2 regions of the Silvania sp. genome follow, and region 1 is predicted to be linked to the other one. Evidence: riboswitches for the same ligand, from Rfam matches in the RefSeq annotation. Region 1 holds a riboswitch; the other holds the start of a gene.
The links. Region 1 has a riboswitch for thiamine pyrophosphate ahead of thiB (thiamine ABC transporter substrate binding subunit). Riboswitches for the same ligand answer to the same signal wherever they lie in the genome.
Positions count from the first base shown of each region.

Region 2: it holds a riboswitch for thiamine pyrophosphate, as region 1 does, so the genes downstream of both, thiM (hydroxyethylthiazole kinase) here and thiB (thiamine ABC transporter substrate binding subunit) in region 1, are expected to answer to the same signal.

Region 1 covers NZ_JBOGBT010000039.1:85,615-90,391, reverse strand. The annotation lists gene thiP (thiamine/thiamine pyrophosphate ABC transporter permease ThiP) at 1-1,122, opposite strand, end outside; gene thiB (thiamine ABC transporter substrate binding subunit) at 1,098-2,081, opposite strand; TPP riboswitch at 2,116-2,215, opposite strand; gene sgrR (HTH-type transcriptional regulator SgrR) at 2,252-3,907, opposite strand; gene sgrT (glucose uptake inhibitor SgrT) at 3,995-4,147, shown strand; gene ACRDD5_RS08155 (sugar efflux transporter) at 4,251-4,777, shown strand, end outside.
Region 2 covers NZ_JBOGBT010000017.1:67,919-72,695, reverse strand. The annotation lists gene ACRDD5_RS03115 (PfkB family carbohydrate kinase) at 1-832, shown strand, start outside; gene ACRDD5_RS03110 (GntR family transcriptional regulator) at 806-1,552, opposite strand; gene thiD (bifunctional hydroxymethylpyrimidine kinase/phosphomethylpyrimidine kinase) at 1,595-2,395, opposite strand; gene thiM (hydroxyethylthiazole kinase) at 2,392-3,162, opposite strand; TPP riboswitch at 3,198-3,294, opposite strand; gene ACRDD5_RS03095 (PAAR domain-containing protein) at 3,476-4,777, shown strand, end outside.

The DNA of each region.
Region 1 (4,777 bases):
GCTGAGATCCAGCATCTGTCCGGCCACGATTGCCTGTCGGGCATACAGTTCGCGGCTGGTCCACAGCAGCATCATGGTCAGCACCACGCAGAGTAAACCCGCCCCGAGCGCAATGCGCAGCGAGGTGCCGAGCGCCTGCCAGAGCACCGGCTGTTGCAGGACCGACAGTAGGTTGAGGTTCAGCCCGTCGACCACCACCGCCAGCAGCGGCGGGAGCAGCAGCAGCAGCGCCAGAGCGATCAGCAGGCCATCGGTCAGGCGGCTGCGCAGGCAGTCCTGCGGATCGCGCCAGCCGGTCAGTTGGCTGCTGCCCACCGCAATGGCTTTACCCAGCCGCTGGCTCAGTACCACCAGCCCCAGGCAGCAGAACATCTGCACCATCGCCAGCAGCGCCGCGCGACCGGGATCGTAGTCATAGCTCAGGGCCTGATAGATGGCGAGCTCGATGGTGGTGGCCTGTGGCCCGCCGCCCAGAGAGAGCACCGTGGCAAAGCTGGCGAAGCAGAGCATGAAAATCAGCGCAGCCACCGGGGGGATCTGGCGGCGCAGCCAGGGCCACTCGACAAACCGGAAAAACGACCAGCCGCGCATCCCGAGCTGGGCGGCCAGCTGGCGCTGCTCACCGGGGATATTCTCCAGCGCCTGCAGCAGCAGCCGCGTGGCCATCGGCATATTGAAAAAGACGTGTGCCAGCAAAATGCCCTGCAGGCCATAGGGTGAGAACGTCCACTCCAGTCCGAGTACCTGACACAGGGAGGCAAGCCAGCCCTGACGGCCATAGACGCTAAGAATGCCAAACACCGCCACCAGTACCGGCAGGATAAGCGTCATCGCGCACAGGCGTAGCAGCGCCTGCCTGCCGGGGAAGCGACGTCGGTAGAGGGCGCGGGCGAGGAAGATGGCAGGTACGACAGAGAGCAGTGCGGAGAGAAATGCCTGCCAGAACGAGAAGCGGATGACGTGCCACAGATAGCTGTCGTGCCACAGTGCCGCTACGTCAGTAGCGGGTGCGTTAAGCCACAGCGCGAGAAACGCCCCCAGCGCGACGGTCACCATCAGCGTGGCAGCCGTCAGCCCCGGAAGGAGCCAGCCGGCGATTAGCGGCTGACGGCGCGTTGCCATTCACTGACCCAGGCGGCACGTTTCCCGGCGACGTCGTGCGGGGTAAATTCCAGCGTGGTTTTGGGTTTCACCAGCGTGTCAAAACCGGCAGGTAACGCGACGTTGGTGACCGGGTACATCCAGTTGCCCTCTGGAATGGCGCTCTGGAACGACGGTGAGACCATGAATTTCAGGAACTTCTCGGCCAGCTCCGGCTGTTTGCTGGCATGGGTGCGGGCAGCCACTTCAACCTGCAGGTAGTGACCTTCGGCAAAATCAGCGGCGGCATAATTGTCTTTCTTCTCGGCGATAATATGATACGCAGGCGAGGTGGTGTAGCTCAGCACCAGGTCGCTTTCCCCTTTCAGGAACAGACCGTAGGCTTCACTCCAGCCCTTGGTCACGGTGACCGTTTTGGCGGCCAGTTTCTGCCAGGCTTCCGGCGCTTTATCGCCGTACACTTTCTGCATCCACAGTAGCAGGCCGAGACCCGGGGTGCTGGTGCGTGGGTCTTCGTAGATCACGCGCCATTTCTGGTCACTCTCGACCAGCTCTTTCAGGCTTTTCGGCGGGTTTTTCAGCTTGTTTTTGTCGTAGACGAAGGCGAAGTAGCCGTAATCGAAAGGCACAAAGGTGTCATTTTTCCAGCCGCCGGGCACGTTTACCGCATCGGTCGCCACGCCACTTTTCGCGAACAGCCCGGTTTGGGTGGCGGCTTCCAGCAGGTTGTTATCCAGACCCAGCACCACATCGGCTTTGCTGTTTTTACCTTCCATGCGCAGGCGATTGAGCAGCGAGACGCCATCTTCCAGCGCCACGAACTTCAGCTCGCAGCCGCAGTCGGCTTCAAAGGCTTTTTTGACCGCCGGGCCCGGGCCCCAGTCGGCGGCGAAAGAGTCGTAGGTGTAGACCGTCAGCACAGGGCTGGCGACGGCAGGCAGCGCGATCAGCGCCAGCAGGGGAAGAACAGTTTTGAACACTTTGCACCTCTTACATTGAGAGTGGCAAAGGATTTTGAGCGACAGCCTCAAATCCCTTCGCCGGCGTTATCCGGATCAGGTTCGACGGGTATTTTCTCAGCACACGCTCGCGCGCAGCACCCCGATGAGAACGACAGCATTGTAATGATTTGGTGAATATTACGAAAGTATTATGGTTCAGGCGGCGCAAACCATGCCGACTTAAAGTCAAACCAGCCCAGCGTGTTCATGCGCAGGCCACGCATGCTGCGCTGCCCCTGGATCATCAGCCAGTGGTGGATCAGCGGGACCATCGCCTGCTGCGCCAGCAGCTGCTGGCACCAGACCGCCAGATTCATCTCGCCCGCGCGCCAGGCGGCGGCGTCCTGCTGCCAGTCGCGGGGAATACAGTGCTGCAGCAGCGGCACTTCATACAGGTGTGAGAACAGCGAAAAATCGAGCGGCAGGGTGAAGTTAACGCTGTTGAGCCAGATGTCGCTTACCACATCGCCGCGATGCCATTCGTCGTAGTTGACTTCCTGAATGTTGAGCGTCACCTGCTCGGCGGCCAGCAGTTCGCTCATCATTCTGGCGATGACCCGATGTTCGACATGCTCCCGATAGAAGGTCAGGGTAATGCTCTCCAGCCCGGCCGGTTTTTCACCGCGCCCCGGACGGGCATGGTGCCAGCGGGGAAGCAGGCCATACGCCGGGAACCAGTAGGACTGGTACAGCTCTTCGGCCTGATAGATCAGGTTCGCAGGAGAGAGGATCCGGCTTATCCACTGGCGCACGTCGGTGCTGGCACCGCGCGGGGAGCGGGCATCGAACAGCAGGTAGTAACACCCCTCCTCAAGACGGCTCTCCACCGCTTTTTCGCCCTCGGTGGGCCCCTCCAGCGTCAGACCGACGCTCAGCTCTTCGTTAATATCCGGCAAAACCCAGACGTTCACTTCGTCAATCAGCGCCCGGTAACCAAAGTAATCATCGAAGGCGCGGATCTTGAGCTGATTGTTATTGTTACGCGAGACCGCATAAGGGCCGGTGCCGATCGGCTGGCTGGCAAAGTTGTGCATCGTTTCCCATTCCTGCGGCAGGATCATCGACGGCACATACCCCAGCAGCCACGGCAGCCAGCGGTCAGGCTCCGAGAGCTGAATATCCAGCGTCCAGGCGGTGGGGGACTGGATCTGCGTAATGTGCGAATAGAGAGGCAGCTTGCGGGCGCGCTGCAGCGAGGCAATCACGTCGGCCATCTCCAGCTCGCGACCATGGTGGAAATGAATGCCGGGGCGCAGGAAAAAGCGCCAGTGCAGCGGAGAAAGTTGCTGCCAGTGATGGGCGATATCGGCTTCCAGTTCCCCATTTTCCTCATTTATGCGCGTCAGCCCGCTAAATATCTGTCGCGCCATATGGGTTTCGGAGCGGCGTAACGCGCTGCCCGGTAAAAGATTTTTCATCGGACGGTAATAGAGCACGCGCAGGATGTGCTTTCCCTGACGGAAGCTACGGCCCAGGTGCGACACCAGCATCTGGCGCACGGCGGCTTTATCCCCCACCAGCTGTACCAGCTGCTCGATGCGATCCTGCTCCAGCAGGTCTTCCGCCCGCTGCTGCTGAAGCGCCAGCCCGGTATAGAGAAAGGTCAGGCGGGATCGTTTCCCGCGTCCGGCTTCAGCTTCCCAACTCAGCCAGCCCTGCTGCTGCATAGTGTTGAGGAGGGTGCGCATATGGCGTCGCGAACAGCTGAGCAGCTCGGCGAGTTCGCTGAGCGTGGTGTCCCGGGTTTGGCCATCACAGCATTGCCACAGGCGGATGAATTGTTGTTGCAGACGACCAGACGGCATAAAAGAGGAACTCCTGACAAAAAATCAGCAATTTATTTATCCCTATATTAGGCCAATAATTCATTTCGATGAAGCGAGGAGGTGATGATGAAGAGGTCTACCGCACGTCAGTTTTACCGAAAGTACTTCTCAGCGACAAAAGGAGTGTCCTGGCTGGCCCGCCTGTGCGCAGAACAGCAGCTGAAAATACTGGACGATCTGATGCAGTGGGAGGTGACAACGTCGACCTCGGAACGCTGAATTGCTTCGATCATGTGTGACTGAGTATTGGTGCGAATCACCACGCCAGCAGGTATCATCTGCTGGCTTTTTTCGTTTTCACTTGCGCTGAAGGGAACTGATCATGCTCTGGTTAATGACGATGGGGCGCCGCCTCAACGGTGTCTACGCTGCCTTTTTAATGGTGGCATTTATGATGGGCGTGGCCGGTGCGTTGCAGGCGCCTACCTTAAGTCTATTCCTGAGCCGTGAGGTGGGGGCCCAGCCATTCTGGGGGGGGCTGTTTTATACTGTTAACGCCATCGCCGGGATCCTGGTCAGCCTGTGGCTGGCGAAGCGCTCGGACAGTCAGGGCGATCGGCGCAAACTGATCCTGTTTTGCTGCGCCATGGCCATCGGCAATGCGCTGCTGTTTGCCTTTAACCGTCATTATCTGACCTTATTAACCTGCGGCGTGTTTCTGGCGTCACTGGCCAATACCGCCATGCCGCAGCTGTTCGCCCTCGCGCGTGAATACGCCGACAGCTCCGCACGTGAAGTGGTGATGTTCAGCTCGGTGATGCGTGCCCAGCTCTCCCTGGCGTGGGTAATCGGCCCGCCGCTGGCCTTTATGCTGGCGCTCAACTATGGCTTTACCGTCATGTTCTCCAT
Region 2 (4,777 bases), on a different contig from region 1:
CGAGCTAAAACAGCAGGGCATCAACATTGGCGGCTGCGCGCTGAACATCGCCATCGCCCTGAAGCGGCTGGGTATCAGCGCACAAAACGCGCTGCCCGTCGGTCACGGCGTGTGGGCGGACATTATTCGTCACGCAATGGCAAAACAGGATCTGCACAGCGTCGTGGAAGCCGAAACCGGCGACAACGGCTGGTGCCTGGCGCTGGTGGAGCCTGACGGCGAGCGGACCTTTATGTCGTTTAGCGGGGTGGAAAACCAGTGGCAGCAACCCTGGCTGGATGCGCTTACCGTGCCGCCTGACAGTCTGGTCTATCTGTCGGGTTACCAGCTGGCATCACCGTGCGGGGAGTTACTGACGGGCTGGCTGGAAGGACTGCAGGACGTGACGCCGTTTATCGACTTTGGCCCGCGTATTGCGGATATTCCTGACCCGCTGATGGCGCGGATTATGGCCTGTAACCCGATCGTGTCGCTCAATCGCCAGGAGGCGCAGCTCGCCGCTGAAAGATGGGGTGTCGAGGATGACAGTTTAGGCGCGTACTGGCAGCAGCGGTTCGGCTCAGTGCTGATTGTCCGTCACGACAAAGACGGTGCAGCCTGGTATGACGCTGAAACCTCGGGCTATGGTCCTGCCTTTCCGGCTACCGTGGTCGACACCATTGGCGCAGGTGACAGCCACGCGGGCGGTACGCTTGCCGGGCTGGCGGCGGGGTGGAGTCTGGCTGACGCGGTGATGCTGGGCAATGCCGTGGCCGCCTGGGTGGTCAGCCATCGCGGAGGGGACTGTGCCCCCACGCGCGAGGCGTTACTCTTCGCACACAAAGACGTATAGATCGCTGCGACAGTAGCTAATGCTGTACTCAATGGGCCGGTGTTGCTGGTCAAGCGCAATCTGCTTGATCACCAGCACCGGTATTTTGTCATCCATTTTAATATGGGTCTGAAATTCACTGTCCGGCATGCGGGCGCTGACGCGAGAACGGGTCCGCTGCGGGAAGATATTCTGGCTGCGAAAGTAGTCGTACAGCGAAATACCAATCGCATCCGGGTCAGGGATAAGTGCCACCGGAACCCAGGACTCTTCAATCGAGACGGCGTCATCATCCACATAGCGAATACGCTTCAGCAAAAAGACGTCACTTTCCGGGGCAATCGACAGCTGGCTGGCAACCTCTTCCGGACACTTCACCACCCGCTTGTTGACCCATAGCGTGTTGGGCTTTTTACCGCGCAGCACCACCTGCTGAGAAAAACCGCGCGCTTCCTTAAGGGAATATTCAAAGATATTATTGATTTGTGTCCCGTAGCCCCGGGCGCGCGTCACTACCCCCTCCTCTTCCAGCGCCTGCATTGCTTTACGCACCGTAATGCGCGATACCCCGGTCAACTGGCTCAGATCGCGCTCACCTGGCAGAATATTCCCGTGGGCCAGCACCCCGCTGCGCACCGCATTTTTTACCGTTTCGGCAAACTTCAGGTACAGCGGGGTATTGTCCGGTGCCGCGATCCGTTCAGTCAGCTCAGCAATTAGCCGGGTATGCGCTTGTTCCATCTCTGTTTTTCTCAGGCCTGATATCTCCTGCCAGTATAAGGCTTACCACCACGCGTGGAAATGGTGTACCGGCCCAATACCGTGACCCACTTCCAGACTATCGGCTTTTGCCAGCGCGCTTGAGAGCCAGCGCTTGGCCTCCTGCACCGTATCAGGCCAGTTGTCATGACGTGGACGTAATGCCGCGAGGGCAGCAGAGAGCGTACAGCCCGTACCGTGGGTATTTTTGGTCTGCACGCGCGGGGCCGTAAAGCGGAGTTCGCCGTCACGGGTAAAGAGCCAGTCCGGACTTTCGGCATCCTCCAGATGACCACCTTTCATCAGTACCGCCCCGCAGCCCATGGCGAGTAGCGCAATGCCCTGCTCTCTCATTTCACGCTCGTTTTGTGCGTGCGGGGCATTGAGCAGCGCAGCCGCTTCGGGCAGATTGGGTGTGATCAGCGCTACCTGTGGCAGTAGCTTTATACGCAGCGTATCGACGGCGGAAGCCGATAATAGTGGATCGCCGCTCTTTGCCAGCATCACGGTATCGAGCACCACGTTCTGCACCTGATAACGTTTAAGCTGCTCTGCCACGGCCTCAACAATATCCGTCTCTGCCAGCATGCCGATTTTGGTGGTATCGATGCGCACATCGCTGAACACCGACTCCAGCTGCGCGGCCACAAAATCCGGTTCGATGCGATACACCGACTGGACCCCACGGGTATTTTGCGCCACCAGCGCGGTGATGACCGAGCAGCCGTAGGCGCCCAGCGCGGAGAAGGTTTTCAGGTCGGCCTGGATCCCTGCGCCGCCGCTGGGATCGGTACCGGCAATGGTCAGAGCGTTAATGCGCTTCATGCCTGATCCCCCAGATTCCACAAAGCATCCAGAAACGCCGTCGCAAAACTGCCCGGCCCCTGACTTTGTGCGGCAGCGAGGGTGCCCGCCCGCTTCATCCAACCACAGGCTGCGGCGATGTTATCCAGCCGATCGCCCGGCAGCGAACAGCTGGCCGCCGCCACCGCCGACAGCGCGCAGCCGGTGCCCACCACGCGGGTCATCATCGGATTGCCGCCGGTCACAGCCTGGATGCGCTGCCCGTCAGTGACGTAATCCACCTCGCCGGTCACCGCCACAATTGCATTGGTCTGACGCGCCAGCGCCTGCGCCGCAGGCAACGCGCTGGCTGCCGTATCGGTGGTATCCACCCCGCGCCCGCCCGCGCTCATCCCGGCCAAGGCCATAATTTCTGAGGCATTGCCGCGGATGGCGGCAGGTTTCAGGGCGAGAATTTGCTGGCAAAAGCGGGTGCGGTACGCCAGCGCCCCAACGGCGACCGGATCGAGCAGCCAGGGTTTGCCTGCGGCGACGGCGCTTTCGATTGCCCGGCGCATCGACTGAGCACGCGACGCAGTCAAGGTGCCGACGTTAATCAGCAGCGCATCGGCCACAGAGGCAAACTGTTCGGCCTCTTCGGCTTCAATCACCATCGCCGGTGACGCTCCGAGAGACAGCAACACGTTCGCGGTAAAGGTCTGCACCACATCATTGGTCATGCAGTGCGTCAGCGGGGAACGGGTTCGGAAATGGTGTAAGGCGTGTAAATTGAGCAGGTCAGGCTGCATGGTATCGCTCCTGCCTTGCGCGAAGAAGCGATAGCCCGGAGGGCATCTGACTTCCCTACGCTGGCATTATCCAGATCAGGTGGTACGGGTATTTCTCAGCCTTCACAAGGAAGGGCACCCCGAGTCATGTAAGTTAAATCTTTTTACGCCCGCCAGATTAGGGGAAGCGGCTTGCTGGTGCAAGCAGTTCATCCGGCCCCCCTTACTGATTGTTACGAAACGAAGTTTCCCTTAAGTCTGATACTTGTTGCGCATGGGGTGATTGTTTGTAAAATGACCTCCTTGATTATTTCCTCATTAACCAGAGGGATTTATGGCGACAGGGATTGTGCTTTGCCAGGGGGACAGAACAACATGCGGAGGAAGAATCGTCGTAGGCTCAGCGCTGGGTATTGCTTTCGGTAAACCGATAGCAAAAGAAGGCGACCCTGTAACCTGTGGCAAAGACGGCAACACGTACAAGATTATTGGCGGGATCTCAATTTTTACGGATGGTGCAGATAACAGACGTGTAGCAGGGTCACTTGATAGCTACAGTTCATGCCCCTGTAAGGCAAAAATACGCCCCTCTAACGCTTACCCCATGTATGAAAAAGAAGAACCACAGGCATTCGGAAACGCAGGCTCAGCGACTGTGGCTCCACTATCCGCCTCACTCGCTCCAGAAGTTTACTCAGAGCCTGAACAGCACGCACAGACAGCGAAGAAGAAAAAATCGGGCATAGATGCAGGTTTCGCTGTTCTCCCCTATGGCGGTACGACAGAAGCCTGGCAACGTCTGCTGTTCACTGAAAACCCACCGGCAGGAGCCAAAGCGCTATTTGCTACGCTGAACGGTGCAGACCAAAGCTATAAAGCTGGTTCGATTATGCTTCTGGTTGATCCTGAAAAGCAGGACGACGAGCAGATCGCCCACATGCAAAAAGCAAAAGCCAGGGTTGATGCAGCCCTTGAGCCGCTGACACATAAAGAAGCTAATTTCCTGCACAAGCATTACGCCACCATTGCCCATTTTTCTAACATTGCGGATAAAGGAATAGGGCTTGTTGCCGATCCGGTCGGGAAATATTTTGAGAATATCGAACGAATTCTCAAAGAGATCCAGGCGACATATAAAAATACGTATATGACGCGAGGCGCATTGATCGGTGAACAATTCTATGTGAGGCGTACTCAACTCTTCAACGAACTCGACAGTATTCTCAAAGTTGGCTTCCTGAATAAAGCGATGAAGCTTGGAGAGTATAATAAAATCAAAAATGTGCTGGGTTTGTCTACCCGTTCAATAACATACCAATGGAATGAGACTGGGATCAGCGATATTGAAGGATACGCAACCCATATTGAGCGCGCAGCTAAATATGTTAAAGCAATGCGCTATACTGGTTACGTTGGAATAGTGTTTAGTGCGGTTCACTCAATCAATGAGATAAATGAGGCTTGTTCAACTGGTCGCGAAACTGAATGTGCGAAGAAAAAATATACAGAGATCGGTAGCTTCGCTGGTAGCCTTGCTGGTGGTTATGCCGGAGGTGCTGTTGGTATGGGTATCTGCTCTTTAGTTTTGGGTGTTACAACAATAGAGGTAGCCGGGGCTGGTGCCTTAGCCTGTGGC